DNA from 3 places in the Streptomyces sp. NBC_00400 genome. Region 1 is predicted to be linked to each of the others. Evidence: riboswitches for the same ligand, from Rfam matches in the RefSeq annotation. Region 1 holds a riboswitch; each other region holds the start of a gene.
The links. Region 1 has a riboswitch for glycine ahead of OHS81_RS34560 (hypothetical protein). Riboswitches for the same ligand answer to the same signal wherever they lie in the genome.
Positions count from the first base shown of each region.

Region 2: linked by a shared signal. The riboswitch ahead of gcvT (glycine cleavage system aminomethyltransferase GcvT) and the one ahead of OHS81_RS34560 (hypothetical protein) in region 1 are both predicted to bind glycine.
Region 3: linked by a shared signal. The riboswitch ahead of gcvP (aminomethyl-transferring glycine dehydrogenase) and the one ahead of OHS81_RS34560 (hypothetical protein) in region 1 are both predicted to bind glycine.

Region 1 covers NZ_CP107940.1:7,882,274-7,889,435, reverse strand. The annotation lists gene OHS81_RS34590 (FAD/NAD(P)-binding protein) at 1-115, opposite strand, end outside; gene OHS81_RS34585 (TrpB-like pyridoxal phosphate-dependent enzyme) at 146-1,537, opposite strand; gene OHS81_RS34580 (acyl carrier protein) at 1,557-1,814, opposite strand; gene OHS81_RS34575 (LysE family translocator) at 1,860-2,453, opposite strand; gene OHS81_RS37535 (hypothetical protein) at 2,692-3,180, opposite strand; gene OHS81_RS34570 (FAD-dependent oxidoreductase) at 3,162-3,542, opposite strand; gene OHS81_RS34565 (hypothetical protein) at 3,705-4,271, opposite strand; gene OHS81_RS34560 (hypothetical protein) at 4,320-4,739, opposite strand; glycine riboswitch at 4,796-4,887, opposite strand; glycine riboswitch at 4,888-4,982, opposite strand; gene OHS81_RS34555 (SigB/SigF/SigG family RNA polymerase sigma factor) at 5,168-6,046, opposite strand; gene OHS81_RS34550 (sigma-70 family RNA polymerase sigma factor) at 6,301-6,921, opposite strand.
Region 2 covers NZ_CP107940.1:2,382,545-2,389,706, forward strand. The annotation lists gene OHS81_RS10360 (enhanced serine sensitivity protein SseB) at 1-702, opposite strand, end outside; gene OHS81_RS10365 (AAA family ATPase) at 808-1,470, opposite strand; glycine riboswitch at 1,792-1,887, shown strand; gene gcvT (glycine cleavage system aminomethyltransferase GcvT) at 2,039-3,169, shown strand; gene gcvH (glycine cleavage system protein GcvH) at 3,295-3,672, shown strand; gene glyA (serine hydroxymethyltransferase) at 3,767-5,026, shown strand; gene OHS81_RS10385 (L-serine ammonia-lyase) at 5,792-7,162, shown strand, end outside.
Region 3 covers NZ_CP107940.1:7,366,401-7,373,562, forward strand. The annotation lists gene ftsR (transcriptional regulator FtsR) at 1-456, shown strand, start outside; gene OHS81_RS32335 (bifunctional nuclease family protein) at 513-986, shown strand; gene OHS81_RS32340 (MerR family transcriptional regulator) at 1,174-1,779, shown strand; gene OHS81_RS32345 (DNA polymerase IV) at 1,846-3,312, shown strand; gene OHS81_RS32350 (PRC-barrel domain-containing protein) at 3,216-3,605, opposite strand; glycine riboswitch at 3,720-3,817, shown strand; glycine riboswitch at 3,818-3,944, shown strand; gene gcvP (aminomethyl-transferring glycine dehydrogenase) at 4,005-6,890, shown strand; gene OHS81_RS32360 (DUF5999 family protein) at 7,002-7,162, opposite strand, start outside.

The DNA.
Region 1 (7,162 bases):
TCGGCGGCTCCGTCTCGGCCATCAGATTGGCCGCGAGCCGTTCGAACACCGAGATCCCGCGCGGACCGGTGCCCACGATTGCGACGTCCAGCACCCTGTCAGTCAGGTGTTGCACGGCCTGTCTCCCCATCTGTAAGGCTCGCCTTCAGCGCGCAGCCGCGCCCAGGTCGTCCATGGCCGGCAAGCGTCCGAGCGAGGCGGCGATCAGCTCGTCCGACGCCGCCATGTCGGTCATGTTCCCGCTGAGGAACTGCTGGTAGGCCGAGAGGTCGAGCAGCCCGTGACCGCTGAGGTTGAACAGGATGACCCTCTCCTTGCGTTCCTTCTTGGCCAGCAGCGCCTCTTCGATCGCGCCGCGGATGGCGTGCGCCGACTCGGGGGCCGGGATGATGCCCTCCTCATTGGCGAAGGTGAGGCCGGCCTCGAACACCGGACGCTGTGCGTAGGCCACCGCTTCTATCAGCTTCTGGTGATACATCGCGCTGACCAAGGGGGCGGCGCCGTGGTACCGCAGGCCGCCGGCGTGGATACCCGGGGAGACGAAGGTGTGCCCCAGGGTGTACATCTTGGTCATCGGCGTGATGCCGGTGTAGTCGTTGTAGTCCCATGCGTAACGGCCCTTGGTGAGCTTGGGGCACGCCTCCGGTTCCACCGCGACGAACCGGGTCTGCAGGCCCTCGCGCACCTTCTCGTGGAAGAACGGCAGGCAGATGCCGGAGAAGTTGCTGCCCGCGCCGACCGAGCCGATCACCACATCCGGGAAGTCGCCGATCGCACGGAACTGCCGGACCGCCTCCTGCCCGATCACGGTCTGGTGCAGCAGGACGTGATTCTCCCCGCTGCCCACCGAGAGGTTGCAGCGCTCGACTTGGCGCGCGTGCTCGAAGGCCTCCGCGTTGGCGATGGACAGGCTGCCGTCGGTGTTCGGGTCGCGGGCCAGCGCGGCCCGGCCGGCCTCGGAGTTCTCGTTGGGGCTGGAGATGACCTTGGCCCCGTTCATCTCCATCATGATCCGGCGGTAGGGCTTCTGGTCGTAGCTGACCCGGACCATGTAGACGGTGCACTCCAGGCCGAAGATGCGGCAGGCGACGGCGAGAGCCGAGCCCCACTGGCCGGCACCGGTGCCGGTGGTCAGGCTGGTGATGCCTGCCTGCTTGTAGTAATAGGCCTGGGCGAGGGCGGTGTTCAGCTTGTGGCTGCCGGTGGTGTTGGTGCCCTCGTACTTGTAGTAGATCCGGGCCGGGGTATCGAGCAGCTGCTCCAGCCGGCGTGCCCGGTGGAGCGGGGTCGGCCGCCAGCGCAGGTACTCCTCACGCACCGGCTGCGGGATCTCGACGAACCGTTCCCGGCCCATGCTCTGCCGGTACATCGACAGCGGGATCTGCGGGGTGACCGCGCCACCGCTCTCGCGGGTCTCCGGCCTTGCCTGGCGCAGCTTTGCCGCCTCCTCGACGCCGGTGAGGTCGGACAGCACGTTGTACCAGTGAGTGGGAACGATTTCTTCAGCGGTCAGCGAGGCTTCTGCCGAATTCACCATGCGTTTCCGATCCTCGTTTCTAGGAATTTTTCACGTGCGACTGGACCAACTTCACGAGATCGTCGACGCGGCACAGCGCGGCCTCGAATATCTCACTGTCGCCGATCGTGATGCCACATTCCTTCTCGATTCGGACGACTATTTCAAGAATGCTCAACGAGTCGATTCCGATCCCGCGCAACTCGTCGTCATTCTTGATTTCGGCCGGCGCGGACGATCCGAGTATGTCTGCGATGACCTCGCATACCCGGGTGTCAACCTTCACAGGAGACGTCAAGGCAATTCCTCTTCCCTGGAGTTGTTCGCTTTTCCGGCTGTTCCGCTAGGCCATGGGCCCCGTCATCACCGCGGTGCGCAGCCCGAGCAGCAGCAGAACCGCCCCGCTCACCCAGGCCAGTCCGACCCGCATCGCCGGCATGGCCAGCAGCCGCCGTGCCAGGCCGACCAGGGTGACCACCACCGCGTACCAGCCGGCGCTGATCAAGATCTGCACGGCGGTCAGCGTGACCACGTCGGCGGGCGAACCGCCGCCGGCCGGCAGGAACTGCGGGATCAGTGCCAGGTAGACGGTGGCCATTTTGGGGTTGGCGGCACTGGTGACCAGCCCTGACCGGTAGGACCGCCACAGGTCGGCGGCGCCGTACTCCTCGGGCGCTTCCGGCTGGTGGCCGAACTTCCACCGGTTGCGCACCGTCATCACCGCGAGATAGCAGAGGTAGGCGGCACCCGCCAGCTTGAAGGCGGTGAACACCAGCGGAGAGGTCTGCGTCAGTGCGGCCAGCCCGAGGGCGGAGGTCGCCGCCCACATGAGCAGCCCGGTGCTGCTGCCGAGAATGGTCACCAACCCGGCCCCACGTCCAAAACGCAGCGTCTCATTCACCAACACCATGAATGAAGGCCCCGGCGCGGCCACCATCGCGAAAATCGTCGCGATGAAAACCCAGGTCACCATGAGGCTTCCGCAATGTCCGTCGTCATTCGACCGGAGGGCGCAGTCAACGTTAGTGCATCCAATCGAATCGACCCCCCTGCAAGGTCCGAAAGTCCCGGATCTTGATCACCACGATTGGAACGCTATCTGCTGGGATGACCCCAGGCAACAAGCTGGGAAAACAATTTCCCGGGCAAGAGGGGAAGTTACGAGCCAGTAGGAATCAATTTCGGTCACCCCGGGGTGCGACCACGAGCTCGCCACGTCGGATGCACTGCTTCCGGTAGTGCACATCCGGCCAAGAGCACGTCCTCGTCCGCATGCCGGAGGCGTGTCCATCACCACACTTTCGCTTCCCGTGGAACCATCCGAAGGGAAATGAACTGTAAGCGTGTTGCAGAAGGCCGCGGTCGGGCAGGCCCCGGGCGCGCGCCGGTTCGGGGCAGCCGGCGGATCGGACCTGGTAGACCGGCGGGAGCGTCACACCGTGTGTCACGGCGAGCGCCGCCTCCGCTATCAGGTCGCTCGCGCCGGGACCGATGATGTGAGTCCCCAGGACCGCACCGCTCGACCGGTCGGCGACCACCTTGACCATGCCGTCCGTGGCGCCATACGCATGAGCACGCCCAAGGGCGGCGAACGGGAAGCGTGCGGTGGTGATCCCGTGGCCGCCCGCCCGCGCTTGGGCCTCCGTCAGGCCGACGCTCGCCACCTCGGGGTGGGTGAAGGTGGCCGCCGGTACGGCCCGGTAGTCGATACGTTCGTCGTGGCCGCTGATGACGGACGCCGCCACCAGGGCCTGATACCGTCCTTGCGCTGCAGAACGGCGGAGTAATCCAGCTGCACACCCGCTGTCCGCACGCCGAACTCCTCCGCGCCGCGCACGGTCTCCAGGACTTCCGCCGAGCGCAGCATGGCCTTCGTCGGAATGCAGCCCCAGTTGAGACAGACGCCGCCAGGACGCTCCTTGTCGACGAGGACGACCGAACGGCCGAGCTGGGCGCCGCGGATGGCGGCGACGTAGCCGCCGGGGCCGCCGCCGATGACGAGAACGTCGAACTGGTGCTGACTCATGGGGGGTTACTCCTCTTCCTGGTGGGCTTGGTGGGCTTGAGGGGCTTCTACGCAGGCGGCTATGGGATGACGTGTCGTCAAGCGGGCTACTCGATCGTCGAGTTCGGCCACTTCGGCGACGTGAGGTGGGTGCAGGAGCGCTCGGGCGATCACGTCGGCGAGCTAGCGGAAGGAGGCGTCATCAAATCCGCGGCCGGCCAGTGCCGTGGTGCCGAGGAAAAGGCCGTGCTCCCCCGCGGTGTTCGGCCTGATGCCGAGCGAACGAAGACGCTCCCCGGCCCGTCCGGCGTCCAGCACGGAATGCGCGAGATCGATGAGCACGAGCGGCGTCTCGGTCGAGCCGGTGACCACCCGGGCACCGGTCTCGGCCACGTCATCGGCGAGGAGCCGCCCGGCGAGGATCCGGGCACCGCGGAGCGCGCGTTCCTGCCGGTCCCGGAACGCCGACGACGTGGCCCCGCGAAGGGCGACCGCCTGCGCCGCGAGGAGCTGCCCCGGCAGCCCGCCCCTCCGCGGAGGAGGGGAGGAGGGAAGGTGGAGCCGGGGCGGGGTCAGCCGGTGCGGAACGAGCGGTGCGGGCCCGTGGGCAGGGAAGGGCAGGGCGCAGGGTGCTGTGGCGAAGCGAGCGGCGCGCCGCCGGCCGAAGCACCGCTGACCTGCGCGGCGTTCAGCTCTCGTAGGCGTCGATCGTCGAGCAGGAGCAGACGGGATGGCGGTCGCCGCGTGCACCGTCGGCCCGGCGGTCCGGAGGCCGGTACTTGTTGCGGCCGGCCGTCGTCAGGGGGTAGACCGCCGCATTCCGGCCTCCGCCCTCGCTTGGGCGGGGTCCGGGTGGATCGGGTGTGAGGGCGGATGCGGCACCAAGTGCTCATACACGGCCACGGGGCCGACGCCGGGCCCTCCCCCGCCGTGCGGTGTGCAGAGCGTCTTGTGCAGGTGGAGACGGGCGCGCAGCTCGGCTTCGGTCCGGGCCTCGGACGCCGGGGCGGGCGGCCGCAGCCCGCGGCGGTCGCGCCGTGGGCCGGGCACCGCGGCGTCGATCAGTGCGAGCCGGGAACCGAAGCCGAGGTGGGAGAGCGTCGTGGACAGCTCTTCGGCGCCCGGTCCGATGTGGCGTACGGAGAAGGGCGCGGTCCGCTCCCGTGCGGCGAGTGACCGGTGGGACGGGGTGTCGGGGTGCGAGTCAGGGTGCACCATGGAGACTCCTCGGGCCTGGCGCGCACCGTCGGACGGGGCACGCGATCGAGTGAGCCTCCCCCTCTGTCATGGGCCTGAGAGCTTCACCGCGACGAGCGCGGCTTGCACCGTGGGCGAGGCGCATCAGCGCCTGCTTTCCAGAGTCCACCTCCACTGCGCGGTAACGAGGCCTGAGAGTTTCCGGGGAGGATTTGCTCCTTCGGCGCCACGCCACTGGGGTGTGGGCTCTCCCGCGCAGAATCGTCGGTGGTCTTTTCTGTTGTGGTTCGCCGCACCGTGCGGTGATCGGCACGCCGCCGTCAAGAGCTGTCCGCAGCGGGCCCGTCGCCGTGCACTCGCCCGCACGACGCGGCCCTGACCTGGAGAAATGGCACTTTGTACGCTGGCGGGGACGCCGCTGTCCGCATACCGTGCAAGCAAGTCCTTGGCTATGCCTCGGCGAGGAGGCTTTCGCGCAGGGTGGCGTATGTGCGGGTGAGGAGACGGGAGACGTGCATCTGGGACAGGCCCATTTCCTCGCCGATCTCGGTCTGTGTCATCTCCGAGCCGAAGCGCAGTTCGAGGAGAGTGCGCGCACGCTCGTCCAGCTGGGCGAGGTGCGGCTTGAGGGCCTGAAGGTCCTCGGCCAGTGCGAGAGCGGGGTCTTCGTTGCCTATCAGGTCGGCGACGAGGCCGGTCTGCTGCTTGCTGCCACCCGCTTCGATGGGCCGGTCGAGGGAGCCTGCGTCGTAACCGTTGCAGGCGACCAGCCCCTCGATGACCTCCTCCTCCCCGAGCCCCAGGTGAACCGCGAAGTCGGCGACGGACGGCTCGGGATTGCCACGCCCTTCGAGCTCTTCGCGAGCGCGGGCAAGGTCCACACGCAACTCCTGCAGACGCCGCGGGACATGCACGGACCAGGTCGTGTCACGGAAGAACCGCTTGATCTCGCCGGTGATGTAGGGGATGGCGAAGGTGGTGAACTCGTTCTCGCGCGACACATCGAAGCGGTCGATGGCCTTGATCAGACCGATCGTCCCGACCTGCATGATGTCTTCCATCTCCTGCCCGCGGCTGCGGAATCGGCGCGCTACATAGCGCACCAGCGACAGGTTCATCTCGATGAGCGTGTTGCGCGCGTACTGGTACTCCGGGGTGCCTTCCTCCAGGTCCGACAGCTGCTCGAAGAACAGCTTCGACAGGCGACGCGCATCCTGCGGGGCAACGCGCTGGGCCTCCTCCACCTGCGGCACAGCCGACCGAGCAGCCTCACATGCGGCGCCCCTGTCCGAGCGCTTCACCGAGATGTGGGCCTGCGCCGCTGCCATTGCCATGGCTACTCCTCCCTGATCTCCCCGTCATGCCGTCACGCCCTCACCTACCCGATGACCGCACGTAAAACTGCCATGCGGCAACTATTTCCGTGGGGAAACTATGGAGGGGGCTCCGGAGCCGGGCACATAGCGAACGGCTGCGGTCCATGAATCTTCGGGAACTGCCGGTACGCCACCCCGGGAGGGGCGCCATCCGCCGTACGGGGCGGCGCACCGGCAACACAGTGATCACCCGGAACCGGGATGGGTCACGCCGCAACCGCCTGAGGGCGTCGTGCGCACCGCTCGGCGGACCTCAGCCAGCCGGTGAGGTCGGCGCGGGCACGGGCCACCCGGGAGCGGACCGTGCCGATGGGACAGCCCACGATCGCCGCCGCGTCCGCGTACGGCATTCCGACCAACTGGGTGAGCACGAATGCCTCGCGCCGTTCGCCGTCCAGCGCCTCCAGCAGCTCGGTCAGTGCCAGACCGTCGTCGAAGCCCGGCAGTCCGCTGGGCTGGCGGCGTTCCGCGACCGCCTGCCAGTCGTCGACATCGGCGATGCGCGGACGGGCGGCGGCAGACCGGTAGCGGTCGATCACCACCCGGCGGGCGATCGACAGCAGCCAGGTACGGGCACAGGAGCGGCCGGCGAATCTCGGCAGACCGGTGAGGGCACGGAGAAACGTCTCCTGGGCGAGGTCGTCGGCGCTGTTCGTCTCGCCGCTCAAGTGGGCCACGAAGCGCCACACATGGCGGTGGGAGGCACGTATGAAACGCTCGACGGCCTCGGGGTCGCCCTTCCGGGCGGCCAGTGCAAGGGCGGTCAACTGCTCGTCGTCCGCGACGGTCCGCTTGCCGCCGGCCGGATCGAAAAGGGCAGGAATCATCGCCACACGTCCTTCGGAGGTGCGGGGCGTACCAAGGCATGGCACGGCCTCGTCGGTGAGCGGCATTCCGGGAACCCGTGCGACGGCCGGTGACACCGTCCAGGGGCGACGGTCGACGGGCGCTACGGGCAGGCCGGAGGGCCGCGGGGCAAGGGGCCGGCGTGTGGTCCGGCGGCGCTCACCGAGGTACCCGGAGGTACGAGAGCGGCAGCCGCGTGGACACGCCGGTACTCCGCCCGCC
Region 2 (7,162 bases), 5.5 Mb from region 1:
GGGCCAGGGCACCGGTACGGCACCGAGCGCACGTCCGAGGGCTGACAGTACCGCCTCGCGGGCGGTGCCGTCGTGCAGTGCCGCGGCGTCCGCAGCGATCTGCACACCGACGAACAGCGCGGGCGTGTCGCCCTCGACACTTGCCAGGGCACGCCGGGCAGTGAGGACAATTCCGGCGCCGGAGAACTCCAGTCCGGCGGCGGCCAGGAAGTCCACCGGTTCGTCCTGCCAGTCCGGCTCGAAGAGCCGCACCCGGCCGCCGCTGGGCAGACCGGCCGCCTCGTGATGCCCCTCCCGGCACAATTCGGCCACCGCGGGAGGCGGCAGCGGGACGCCGACCGCACCGTCCGGGTTGACCGCGATACCGATGCGCGGGGGCAGCCCGCGGGCGAACTCCCGGGCCGGGGCGACGGTGAAGGACATATGCGCGCCGACCACCCGCAAGAACTCCTGCTCGGAGCTGTAGACCGGGACATAGGCCGCACCGTCGAGCTCGACGGTGGGCAGATCGAGGCCGCGGGTACCGGGACCCGCGCTCTCCGGTCCGCCGCCGTTGGGCAGCGGCACCCAGACCCTGCTGCGGCCCAGTACCTCGACGATCCGGCCACCGGCGCCCGGGTGTCCGACCGAGGCGGCCAGCACCTCTTCGAGCTCGTTCGCCGGCCACGCCAGCTGCGGTATCCCCTGCTCCGGAAATGTCATGTGCACCCACCCGTTCCAAACCGCGCCATCTGGCCAAAGACCCTAGACGAGAAGGCGTACGGAGGGACCCCCGGGGCACGGTGCCCGTGCGCCCGGTCGCCGCTGTCAGTCGAAGCCGACGGTCTCCAGGGTGCTCGCCGCCCGCCGGTCGAGCAGGACGGCCGAGGCGCAGCCCTTCGGCAGCCGGGCCGACTCCGCCGCGCCGACCAGCCGGCCCACCGCCCCGCGGTGCCGCGCGAAGGCGTACCCCGACACCCCGCGTCCCCGCGACTCCTGGCCGGACAGTGCCACCTCGGGCGGCACATCGAGCAGCACCAGATGCAGCCCGCGTCCGCCGCGCACCGCCGAACGCGCGAGCCAGCCGCGCACCCACGCCAGGGTGCCGCAGTCGTGCACCACCACACTGCCCCCCGAGCGCAGCGCACGGCCCAGCGTCAGGTAGTGGGCGGCCCGGACCAGCGGACGGTAGAGGGCGTACGGCAGCCGGCGCAGCCGGCCGCGCTCCCAGCGCTCGCGGACGTCCTGCGAATCGATGCGGTGCACCACGGCGCCGTGGGCGTCCAGCGGCGGTACGACCCGGTGCATCAGGGTGCTCTTGCCGCTGCCCGGGAGACCGGAGACCACCACCAGGTCACCGGCCGGGAACCGCAGCTCGGCGGCGCCCCTCGCCCGTCCGCGGCCCCGGAGGTCCACGATTTCGGCGCCGCGCCCCGGCCGGACGACGGGCCGCGGCGGCCGGCCGGCCCGGGACCCGGCGGCGGGCGGCACCGCGGGCGAGGTGGCGGACGGCACCACAGGCGCGGTGGCCCCGGGCGCGGCGGCCGGAGGCACGACGCCTGAAGTGGCCCCGAATGCCGCTTCGCTGTGCACGCGATCGTCCTCCCCGTCCGGTTCTGTTCCGGTTCGAGTCCGTCCCTACCCGCAGAGTGTCAAGAAAAGGTAATGCCCATCAAGGTTATTGTCCGATCTGCCCACGTCACGGGCGGGGCGACGGTGGGGGCTCCTCTATCGGGCGATCCCGTGCAATGATGTGGCCGCCACGTGCACATCTCGTCTCACCCGTGCACCGCCAACTCCATACCGGCCGTTTGAACCCGCGCGGGAGAGTCCCCGGCCGCCATGGCGGGGCGCCGAAGGAGCAAGTCCTCCCTTGAATCTCTCAGGCCCCTATACCGCGCAGGCGAGGCAGATCTGAAAAGCGAGCCGCAGCCCGGCCCACGGGGCGGCTCCACCCAAGGTGCAAACCGGGTCCGTTCGCGGGATCCCGGTGAACCTCTCAGGTTCCGATGACAGATGGGGAGAACGTCTTGTCACCCCTGCCTGGGAGCCCGGAACCATGACTGATGCCCCCCGCCGTACTGCGCTGGACGCCACCCATCGTGCGCTCGGCGCCACCATGACCGACTTCGCCGGCTGGGACATGCCGCTGCGCTACAGCAGCGAGCGTGACGAACATGTCGCCGTCCGTACCCGCGCCGGCCTGTTCGACCTCTCCCACATGGGCGAGATCACCGTCACCGGCCCGCAGGCCGCCGACCTCCTCGACTACGCGCTGGTGGGCAACATCGGCGGGGTCAAGACCGGCCGCGCCCGCTACACCATGATCTGCGAGGCCGGGGGCGGCATCCTCGACGACCTGATCGTCTACCGCCTGGCCGACCAGGAGTACATGGTCGTCGCCAACGCCTCCAACGCCCAGGTGGTGCTGGATGCGCTGACCGCGCGGGCGGGCGGCTTCGACGCCGCGATCCGCGACGACCGGGACGCCTACGCGCTGCTCGCGGTGCAGGGTCCGCAGTCGCCCGGGATCCTCAAGAAGGTCACCGACGCCGACCTGGACGGCCTGAAGTATTACGCGGGCCTGCCCGGCACCGTCGCCGGCGTGGAGGCACTGATCGCCCGTACCGGCTACACCGGCGAGGACGGCTTCGAGCTGTTCGTCCGGCCGGCCGACGCGGTCGCCCTCTGGGAGGCGCTGACCGAGGCCGGCAAGGACGCCGGTCTGGTGCCGTGCGGCCTGTCCTGCCGGGACACCCTGCGCCTGGAGGCGGGCATGCCGCTGTACGGGCACGAGCTGACGACCTCGACCACCCCGTTCGACGCGGGCCTGGGCCGGGTCGTGAAGTTCGAGAAGACGACCAACGACGGCGACTTCGTCGGCCGCAGTGCACTGGCGGAGGCCGCCGAGCGCGCCGAGACGAACCCGCCGCGCAAGCTGGTCGGCCTGACCGCCACGGGCCGCCGGGTCCCGCGCGCCGGCTACCCGGTCGTCGCGGCCGACGGCACGGTCATCGGTGAGGTCACCTCCGGGGCCCCCTCTCCCACCCTCGGCAAGCCGGTCGCCATCGCCTACGTCGACGCCGCCTACGCCACACCGGGCACCGAGGGTGTGTGCGTGGACATCCGTGGAAGCCATGAGCCGTACGAGGTCACCGCTCTGCCCTTCTACAAGCGGCAGAAGCAGTAGCTCACCCGCGGCGGACCCGGCAGCGGTGCGCACCCGTGCGTTTCACTGTGCAAGACCCTCCCCCTCGGCGTCACCAGGGGCGACCCCCTTCACGACCACACCCTCGCGTACAGGAGAATCGAGCCATGAGCAACCCCCAGCAGCTGCGCTACAGCAAGGAGCACGAGTGGCTGTCGGGCGCCGAGGAAGGCGTCTCGACGGTCGGCATCACCGAGCACGCGGCCAACGCGCTCGGCGACGTCGTCTACGTGCAGCTTCCCGAGGTCGGTGCCACGGTCGCGGCGGGCGAGACCTGCGGCGAGCTGGAGTCGACCAAGTCGGTCAGCGATCTCTACTCGCCCGTCGACGGTGAGATCACCGAGATCAACGAGGATGTCGTCAACGACCCCTCGCTGGTGAACACCGCCCCGTTCGAGGGCGGTTGGCTGTTCAAGGTGAAGATCAGCGGTGAGCCGGGCGACCTGCTCTCGGCCGACGAGTACGCCGCCTTCATCCAGAGCTGAGCCACCCGGCTCCCTCCGCCACCGCCCCCGCGGAAGCTCCCCAGGGCTCCGTCCGGGGGACCCCCTCGCGCCCCTGACTCCCCCAGGAAGACTCATGTCGCTTCTGAACAGCTCCCTCCACGAGGTCGACCCCGATGTCGCCGCCGCCGTCGACGCCGAACTCCACCGCCAGCAGTCCACCCTCGAAATGATCGCGTCGGAGAACTTCGCCCCCGTCGCCGTCATGGAGGCCCAGGGCTCGGTCCTCACCAACAAGTACGCCGAGGGCTACCCCGGCCGCCGCTACTACGGCGGCTGCGAGCACGTCGATGTGGTCGAGCAGATCGCCATCGACCGCATCAAGGCCCTCTTCGGTGCCGAGGCCGCGAACGTCCAGCCGCACTCCGGCGCCCAGGCCAACGCCGCCGCCATGTTCGCCCTCATCAAGCCGGGCGACACCATCCTGGGCCTCAACCTCGCCCACGGCGGGCACCTGACCCACGGCATGAAGATCAACTTCAGCGGCAAGCTCTACAACGTGGTGCCCTACCACGTCGACGAGAAGACCAACCTCGTCGACATGGAAGAGGTCGAGCGCCTGGCCAAGGAGCACCGCCCCAAGCTGATCGTCGCCGGCTGGTCCGCCTACCCGCGCCAGCTCGACTTCGCCGCGTTCCGGCGCATCGCCGACGAGATCGGCGCCTACCTCATGGTCGACATGGCGCACTTCGCCGGCCTGGTCGCCGCCGGTCTGCACCCCAACCCGGTGCCGCACGCCCACGTCGTGACCACCACCACCCACAAGACCCTCGGTGGCCCCCGCGGCGGCGTGATCCTCTCCACCCAGGAGCTGGCCAAGAAGATCAACTCTGCGGTCTTCCCCGGCCAGCAGGGCGGGCCCCTGGAGCACGTGATCGCCGCCAAGGCCGTCTCCTTCAAGGTCGCCGCCTCGGACGGCTTCAAGGAGCGCCAGCAGCGCACCCTCGACGGCGCCCGGATCCTCGCCGAGCGCCTGGTCCAGGACGACGTCAGGCAGCACGGCGTCTCCGTCCTGTCCGGCGGCACCGACGTCCACCTCGTCCTCGTCGACCTGCGCGACAGCGAGCTCGACGGCCAGCAGGCCGAGGACCGCCTCCACGAGGTCGGCATCACCGTCAACCGCAACGCGATCCCCAACGACCCGCGGCCCCCGATGGTCACCTCCGGCCTGCGCATCGGCACCCCGGCGCTGGCCACCCGCGGCTTCCAGGCCGAGGACTTCCGCGAGGTCGCCGACATCATCGCCGAAGCCCTCAAGCCCGCCTACGACGCCGAAGCCCTCAAGGCCCGCGTCACCGCGCTCGCGGAGAAGTTCCCGCTGTACCCGTCCCTGTGACGCGACTCCTGCACGGATCCCGCGCCCACCGGTGACCGGCGGGCGCGGGGTGCACGACGGTGAGCCCGGGGCGTGGGTTCCGGGCTCATGGTCTGGCTGTCCGGCCGGCGGCCCTTCGGCCCGGCGGCTCGTCCGGCCGGCGGCTCGCCGGCCTGCCCCTCTCTCCCGTTGCTCCCATTGCTCCCGTTTCTCCGGTTCTTCATGCGAGTGCGGTGCCTGCGTTTCCTGCGGGCGCGGTGCGGGGGCTCGGTGCCGGCCGGTGCGGGGCGCAGTGCCTGCGCTTCACACGAGCACGGTGCCGCCGGTGCGGGCGGACGCGGCATGCATGACCGGCACGGTGGCGGGCAGCCGCCCTCTCACGGGAGGCGGATTCCGGCCGGGCCGCCGCATGCGGATCAGGACCGGGCACGAACGGGTTCGACCGGACACGAGGGCACCGGCCTCCTCGACAGGCCGGACCGGCCGGTGCACGGCCCGGTGCCCTCACCCGCCCCCTGGCCCCCGGTCTCCCGCCCACACCGGCCCCCTCTCCCCACCGACCGACGACGCCCGTTACCCCCATCACCACTCATCGCCACCCGTTACCGCCCGTTACCCGCGGCGTCGCGGGCCCGACAGCTTCCGTCCGACGGCACCCGGCCGGGTCCGCGTTACCCTCGACCAACGGCGCAGAAACGTCCCCTCTGCCCCATTACTCCATCGCTCTTACTTCCACCGCTCCACCGCTCCACCGTCCACCACGAGCAGACAAGGGAGTCCGCCCCCGTGGCCATCTCCGTCTTCGACCTCTTCTCCATCGGCATCGGCCCCTCCAGTTCCCACACCGTCGGCCCGATGCGCGCCGCCCGGATGTTCGCGGGACGCCTCAAGAAGGACGGTCTGCTCGCCCAGACGGCCACCGTGCGCGCCGAGCTGTTCGGCTCGCTGGGCGCCACCGGCCACGGCCACGGCACCCCCAAGGCCGTCCTCCTCGGCCTGGAAGGCCACTCCCCCCGCACCGTCGACGTCGAGTCCGCCGACGCCGAGGTCGAGCGCATCCGGCAGACCAAGCGGCTGCGGCTGATGGGCGCGGAGATAGGCGCCGCGCACGAAATCGACTTCGACGAGTCGGCCGAGCTGATCCTGCACCGGCGCCGGGCCCTGCCCTACCACGCCAACGGCATGACACTCTTCGCCTACGACGCCTCCGGCGCACCGCTGCTGGAGAAGACGTACTACTCGGTGGGCGGCGGTTTCGTCGTCGACGAGGACGCGGTCGCCGGCGAAAACCCGATCGTGCCCGACGACACCGTCCTGACCCACCCCTTCCGCACCGGCGACGAGCTGCTGCGGCTGTCCCAGCAGACCGGCCTGTCCATCTCCGCCCTGATGCTGGAGAACGAGAAGGCCTGGCGCACCGAGGAGGAGATCCGGGCCGGGCTGCTGGAGATCTGGCAGGTCATGCAGGCGTGCGTGACCCGCGGTATGTCCCGTGAGGGGATCCTGCCCGGTGGTCTGAAGGTGCGGAGGCGGGCCGCCAACGCCGCCCGCGCCCTGCGCTCCGAGGGCGACGCGGCCGCCCGCGCGATGGAGTGGACCACCCTCTACGCGATGGCCGTCAACGAGGAGAACGCGGCCGGCGGCCGGGTGGTGACCGCCCCCACCAACGGCGCGGCCGGCATCATCCCCGCGGTCCTGCACTACTACATCAACTTCGTGCCCGGCGCCGACGAGGAGGGCGTGGTCCGCTTCCTCCTCGCCGCCAGTGCGATCGGCATGCTCTTCAAGGAGAACGCCTCGATCTCCGGCGCCGAGGTCGGCTGCCAGGGCGAGGTCGGCTCCGCCTGCTCGATGGCCGCCGGCGGCCTCGCCGAGGTCCTGGGCGGCTCCCCCGAGCAGGTCGAGAACGCCGCCGAGATCGGCATGGAGCACAACCTGGGCCTGACCTGCGACCCCGTCGGCGGCCTCGTCCAGATCCCGTGCATCGAGCGCAACGGCATGGCGGCCGTCAAGGCCGTCACCGCCGCCCGTATGGCCCTGCGCGGCGACGGACGCCACCACGTCTCCCTCGACAAGGTCATCAAGACCATGAAGGACACCGGCGCCGATATGAGCGTCAAGTACAAGGAGACCGCACGCGGCGGCCTGGCCGTCAAC
Region 3 (7,162 bases), 520 kb from region 1:
CGCGGTGAGCGGGTACAGCTGCCCGCTCCGGCGACACCCTCCCGCGACCTCGTCGAAGGCGTGCACGAGCCGGGTGAGGACCGTCCCACGGCTGCCCGCATCGGCCGGGCGGAGCTGCTGGCCGCCGCGGAGGTGGACGAGGCGGCCCTCGCCGACTGGGAGTCCTACGGACTCATCGTCCCTCATGCGGAGGGCGGATACGACATCGAGGCCGTCACGGTGGCCAAGCTCGTTGCGGACCTGGGCCGTTTCGGTCTGGAACCGCGGCATCTGCGTGCCGTGAAGGCGGCCGCCGAGCGCGAGGCGGGCCTGGTCGAGCAGGTCGTTGCACCCCTTCGGCGGCACCGTAATCCGCAGACCAGGGCCCATGCCGAGGCCACTGCCAGAGAGCTGGCGACGCTGTCCGTACGGCTGCATGCGGCACTGGTGCAGAGCGCTTTGCGGGTCCGGCTGTAGTGAGCAAACGAGTGCCCGACTACCCAAACCGGCCGGGCACGTCCTAGGGTTGCTGTGTGAACGAGCTCGACGTCGTGGGTGTCCGGGTGGAAATGCCTTCCAGCCAACCGATCGTGCTCCTGCGGGAGGTGGGAGGCGACCGATACTTGCCCATTTGGATCGGGCCAGGGGAGGCCACCGCCATCGCCTTTGCCCAGCAGGGCATGGTCCCTGCCAGGCCGCTGACGCATGACCTTTTCAAGGACGTGCTCGAAGCGGTGGGCCAGGAACTGACGCAGGTCCGCATCACGGATCTGCGCGAGGGGGTTTTCTATGCCGAACTTGTCTTCGCGAGCGGAGTCGAGGTCAGCGCGCGTCCGTCCGACGCGATAGCGCTGGCATTGCGCACCGGAACGCCGATCTTCGGTACCGACGGTGTGCTGGACGACGCGGGCATCGCCATCCCGGACGAGCAGGAGGACGAGGTGGAGAAGTTCCGCGAGTTCCTCGACCAGATCTCGCCCGAGGACTTCGGGACCAACAGCCAGTAATACCGGCCAGGCGAACCACCTGTTTCCGGCCAAACCTGTAGCCGTTCCCCGTGTGGGGTCACGAGAAACCACTCGTAGGGTGATTATCACTCGGCGTGGCGAGCGCGGCGATCGTTGACGCACCCCGAGTGACTGCATACCGTCGATGTGGCAGGTCCCGTCCGGGACGTGGAGGACGGAGGGCGGCGTGGCAATCACCGGCGACGGTATGGCGGCGGAAGGGGCGTTGCCGCTCCACTCGGGCGCAGCAGCGAACCCTGCCCCGGCACCGGCCGCGGCGGTGTCGGGGGACTGCGAGGCTCAGAACATCGGCTATCGCGGCCCGACCGCCTGTGCGGCAGCGGGCATCACCTATCGGCAGCTCGACTACTGGGCGCGTACGGGCCTGGTGGAGCCGAGCATCCGGCCGGCGTACGGCTCCGGCACCCAGCGGCTCTACAGCTTCCGGGACGTCGTGGTCCTGAAGATCGTCAAGCGGCTGCTGGACACCGGGGTGTCGCTGCAGAACATCCGCACCGCGGTCCAGCATCTGCGGGCGCGCGGACTGGCGGATCTGACACGGATGACGCTGATGAGCGACGGTGCGACGGTTTACGAGTGCACCTCGCCCGACCAGGTCGTGGATCTGCTCCAGGGCGGCCAGGGCGTCTTCGGGATCGCCGTGGGCGTGGTGTGGCGGGACGTGGAGGGCGTGCTGTCACAGCTCCACGGGGAGCGGGTGGACACCGGCGAGACCCTGATCGGGAAGAACCCGCACGACGAGCTGGCGCGGCGGCGCAACCGGGCGGGCTGAGTCCCTGACCGCGTCACCGGCCCGGCACGGGGCCGATTGTCAGTGGCATGGGGCAGCATCGGAGATGTGAGACCCGCGCCGACGATCCTGCATCTCGACATGGATGCGTTCTTCGCGGCCGCCGAGCAGGCGGCCAAGCCGAGCCTTCGCGGCAAGCCCGTGGTGGTCGGCGGGATCGGCCTGCGCGGGGTGGTCTCCACGGCGTCGTACGAAGCCCGGGTGTTCGGGATCCGCTCCGCGATGCCCACGGCCCAGGCGCGCCGGCTGTGCCCCAACGCCGCTTACCTCACCCCGCGCTTCTCGCTGTACCGCCAGGTGAGTGAGACGGTGATGGAGCTGCTGCACGGGCTGTCGCCGCTGGTGGAGCCGCTGAGCCTGGACGAGGCCTTCGTCGACCTGGAAGCGGGCGGGGTGCCGCCTCGGACGGCCGCCGCGCGGGCCGTGGGGGAGCGACTGCGCCGCGAGATCCGTTCCGCCACGGGCCTGACCGGCTCGGTGGGGCTGGCCGGCGCCAAGATGCTGGCGAAGATCGCGTCCGAGGCGGCCAAGCCGAACGGTCTGGTGGTGATCGAGCCCGGTACCGAACGCGAGCTGCTGGGCCCGATGACGGTGCGGACACTGCCCGGGGTGGGGCCCGCGACGGCCGAGACGCTGCGCCGGGCCGGGATCCACACCGTCGCGGAGACCGCGGAGGCCGGGGAGGCCGAGCTGGTGCGGCTGCTGGGCAAGGCGCACGGTGCCGGGCTGTATGCGATGGCGCTGGGCCGGGACGACCGGCCGGTGGTGGCCGAGCGGGACGCGAAGTCCATCTCGGTCGAGGACACCTTCGAGGTCGATCTGACCGACCGGACGCGGGTACGGAGCGAGGTGCTGCGGCTGGCGGACCGCTGTGTGGAGCGGCTGCGGTCCGCCGGGCGCTCCGGGCGGACGGTGGTCATCAAGGTGCGCAACTACGACTTCTCGACCCTGACCCGCTCCGAGACGCTCCGTGGGCCCACCGACGACCCCGCGGTGATACGGGAGGCCGCCGTGCGGCTGCTGGAGATGGTGGACACCACCGGCGGGGTCCGGCTGCTGGGCGTAGGGGTCAGCGGCCTGGCCGACTTCACACAGGAGGATCTGTTCGCCCAGTTCGCGACGGAGCGCGAGGCGAAGGAGGCGGAGAAGGCCGCGAGAGCGGCGGCGGAGCTGTCCGGTGGCGCGGCGGCGGCTCGGGAGGCCGAGGAGGAGCGGCCTCGGCGCTGGCATCCCGGACTGGACGTGGTGCACGACGAGTACGGCGCGGGCTGGGTGCAGGGGAGCGGGGTGGGGAGGGTGACCGTGCGCTTCGAAACGCCGTGGTCCGCACCGGGGAGGGTGCGGACCTTTGCTGTGGAGGATCCGGCGCTGCGGCCGGGGGAGCCCCTGCCGCTGGTGGGCGGGGGACCGGCGGACGGTCAGTCGTCCGAGCCGGCGATCCTGCCGAAGTCCTTGTCACCGGAGCCGGGCGAGGACACCGGGTCGGATGTCGGGGAGGAGATATCCAGTCGGTAGTGGTGATAGAGCTGAAGTTCCTGCTCAGGGGAGAGATGGCGGCCGACGCCGAAGTCCGGCGCGTCCTTGATCAGCTTGCGGTCGTAAGGAATGTGCAGGCCCTCACCGACCATCTTGCTGGGTTCGAGGGGGACGAACGCGTCCCGGCTGAAGAGTCCGGTGCGCACGGCCGCCCACTCCGGTTCCCCCGTCGCGTCGTCGAGATACACCTCGTCGATCGTGCCTATTTTGGCGCCGTTACGGTCGAACGCTTTGCGGCCGATCAGGCTCCGGGGATCGATATCGGTTTGCACGGTCCCTCCAATTGGTCGCAACTGCCCTCTGACAACAACCAAACGGCACATTTCATGCCCTGGCCACTCGAAGGATCCTTCGAGTGCCGCGCTGGTAGGCTGGCCAATGGCCGCAGACCCCGTGCGGGAGAGTCCTTTGCCGTTCGCGGCGAGGGCGCCGAAGGAGCAAATCCTCCCCGGAATCTCTCAGGCACACGTACCGCGTGGGCGAGGTCACTCTGGAAAGCAGGGCGGGCCGCGGAAGGCACACCTCCGGGACCCCTCCTCACCGACGGTGAAAGCCGGGCCGCTTCGCGCGGGCCGGTGAAGCTCTCAGGTTGAGATGACAGAGGGGGAGGCCGTCCGGGCACCCGCGCCGTGGTGCCCCTCGTAGGTCGCACGACCAGGAGGCCCCCGCAGATGACCACCAATCGCATCTCCTTGACCGAGCTGGAAAGCGGCACTCCCTTCGAGCACCGGCACATCGGTCCCGACCACGAGGCGCAGGCCAAGATGCTCGCGCACATCGGGTTCGGATCGCTGGACGAGCTCACCGCCACCGCCGTGCCCGATGTCATCAAGAGTGCCGAGGCGCTCGGCCTGCCGCAGGCCCGTACCGAGGCCGAGGTGCTGCAGGAGCTGCACGGCCTCGCGGACCGCAACCAGGTGCTGGCGTCCATGATCGGACTCGGCTACTACGGCACGTTCACCCCGCCGGTGATCCTGCGCAATGTCATGGAGAACCCGGCCTGGTACACGGCCTACACGCCCTACCAGCCGGAGATCTCGCAGGGCCGCCTCGAGGCGCTGCTCAACTTCCAGACGATGGTCGCCGACCTGACCGGTCTGCCCACCTCCGGCTCCTCGCTGCTGGACGAGGGCACCGCGGCCGCCGAGGCGATGGCGCTCTCCCGCCGGGTCGGCAAGGTCAAGCAGGGCGTCTTCCTGGTCGACGCCGACTGTCTGCCGCAGACCATCGCCGTGATCGAGACCCGTGCGGAGCCCACCGGCGTCGAGGTCGTGGTCGCCGACCTGTCCGACGGCATCCCGGCCGGGATCGCCGAGCGCGGGGTGTTCGGTGTGCTGCTGCAGTACCCCGGCGCCTCCGGTGCGGTCCGCGACCCGCGCGCCGTCATCGAGCAGGCCCACGAGCTGGGCGCGGTCGTCACCGTCGCCGCCGATCTGCTCGCCCTGACGCTGCTGACCTCGCCCGGCGAGCTCGGCGCGGACATCGCCGTCGGCACCACCCAGCGCTTCGGCGTCCCGATGGGCTTCGGCGGACCGCACGCCGGCTTCATGGCCGTCCGCGACCAGTTCGCCCGCAGCCTGCCCGGCCGCCTGGTGGGCGTCTCCGTCGACGCCGACGGCAACAAGGCCTACCGCCTCGCACTGCAGACGCGCGAGCAGCACATCCGCCGGGAGAAGGCCACCAGCAACATCTGCACCGCGCAGGTGCTGCTCGCCGTCATGGCCGGCATGTACGCGGTCTACCACGGCCCCGAGGGTCTGCGGACGATCGCCCGGCGCACCCACCGCTACGCCGCGGTCCTCGCCGAGGGCCTGCGGGCCGGCGGGGTGGAGATCGTGCACGGCGCGTACTTCGACACGCTGACCGCGCGGGTGCCCGGCCGGGCCGCCGAGGTCGTGGCTGCCGCTCGCGAGGCCGGCGTCAACCTCCGGCAGGTCGACGCCGACCTCGTCGGCATCGCGTGCGACGAGACCACCGGGCGCGCGCAGCTGGCCGGCGTCTGGGGCGCCTTCGGGGTGCACGGCGACGTCGAGCAGCTGGACGCGGCCGCCGCCGAGGCGCTGCCGCAGGACCTGCTGCGCGGCGACGACTACCTCGCCCACCCGGTCTTCCACCAGTACCGCTCCGAGACCGCGATGCTGCGCTACCTGCGCACCCTCGCGGACAAGGACTACGCACTGGACCGCGGCATGATCCCGCTCGGCTCCTGCACCATGAAGCTGAACGCGACCACCGAGATGGAGCCGGTCACCTGGCCCGCCTTCGGGCAGCTGCACCCGTTCGCGCCGGCCGCCCAGGCGCAGGGCTACCTCACCCTGATCCAGGAGCTGGAGGAGCGGCTGGCCACCGTCACCGGCTATGACAAGGTCTCCATCCAGCCCAACGCCGGATCGCAGGGCGAGCTGGCCGGTCTGCTGGCGGTGCGTGCCTACCACCGCGCCAACGGTGACGAGCAGCGCACGGTCTGCCTGATCCCGTCCTCCGCGCACGGCACCAACGCCGCCAGCGCGGTGATGGCCGGGATGAAGGTCGTCGTCGTCAAGACCGGTGAGGACGGCGAGGTCGACGCCGACGATCTCCATGCCAAGATCGAGAAGCACCGTGACGAGCTCGCGGTCCTGATGGTCACCTACCCCTCCACCCACGGCGTGTTCGAGGAGCACATCACCCAGATCTGCGCCACGGTGCACGAGGCGGGCGGCCAGGTCTACGTCGACGGCGCCAACCTCAATGCGCTGGTCGGCCTCGCCGAGCCCGGCAAGTTCGGCGGCGATGTTTCGCACCTCAACCTGCACAAGACGTTCTGCATCCCGCACGGCGGCGGTGGCCCGGGCGTCGGCCCGGTCGGCGTACGCGCCCACCTGGCGCCGTACCTGCCCAACCACCCGCTGCAGCCCGGCGCGGGCCCCGAAACGGGCGTGGGGCCGATCTCCGCGGCGCCCTGGGGCTCGGCCGGCATCCTGCCGATCTCCTGGGCGTACGTCCGCCTGATGGGCGGCGAGGGCCTCAAGCGTGCCACCCAGGTGGCGGTGTTGAGCGCCAACTACATCGCCAAGCGCCTGGAGCCGCACTACCCGGTGCTCTACACCGGCCCCGGCGGTCTGGTCGCGCACGAGTGCATCATCGACGTGCGGCCGCTGACCAAGGCGACCGGTGTGAGCATCGACGACGTCGCCAAGCGGCTCATCGACTACGGCTTCCACGCGCCGACGATGTCGTTCCCGGTGGCCGGTACGCTGATGATCGAGCCGACCGAGAGTGAAGACCTCGGCGAGCTGGACCGGTTCTGCGACGCGATGATCGCCATCCGTGCGGAGATCGAGAAGGTCGGCACGGGGGAGTGGGACAAGGACGACAACCCGCTGCGCAACGCCCCCCACACCGCGGGCGCGCTCGGTGGCGACTGGTCGCACCCGTACACCCGTGAGGAGGCCGTCTTCCCGGCCGGCGTCGAGGCCTCGGAGAAGTACTGGCCGCCGGTGCGCCGCATCGACGGTGCCTTCGGTGACCGCAACCTCGTCTGCTCCTGCCCGCCGCTGGACGCGTACGACAGCTGAGTCACGGTAACGGACTCGCCGTAGGGGATTGACCGCGACGGGTTCACCGCAACATTCAAGGGCCCTCGGCAGATCTGCCGGGGGCCCTGTGGTGCGTGCCGCGCTCGCGGGTCAGGCAGCGGCGGTGGCGCGAGTGCGGTGCGGGGCGATGACCTGCCCGTCCGGCAGCAGCTCACCGGTGTCCTCGAAGAGCAGGACGCCGTTGCAGAGCAGGCTCCAGCCCTGCTCCGGGTGGTGCGCCACAAGGTGTGCGGCCTCCCGGTCGGTGGAGT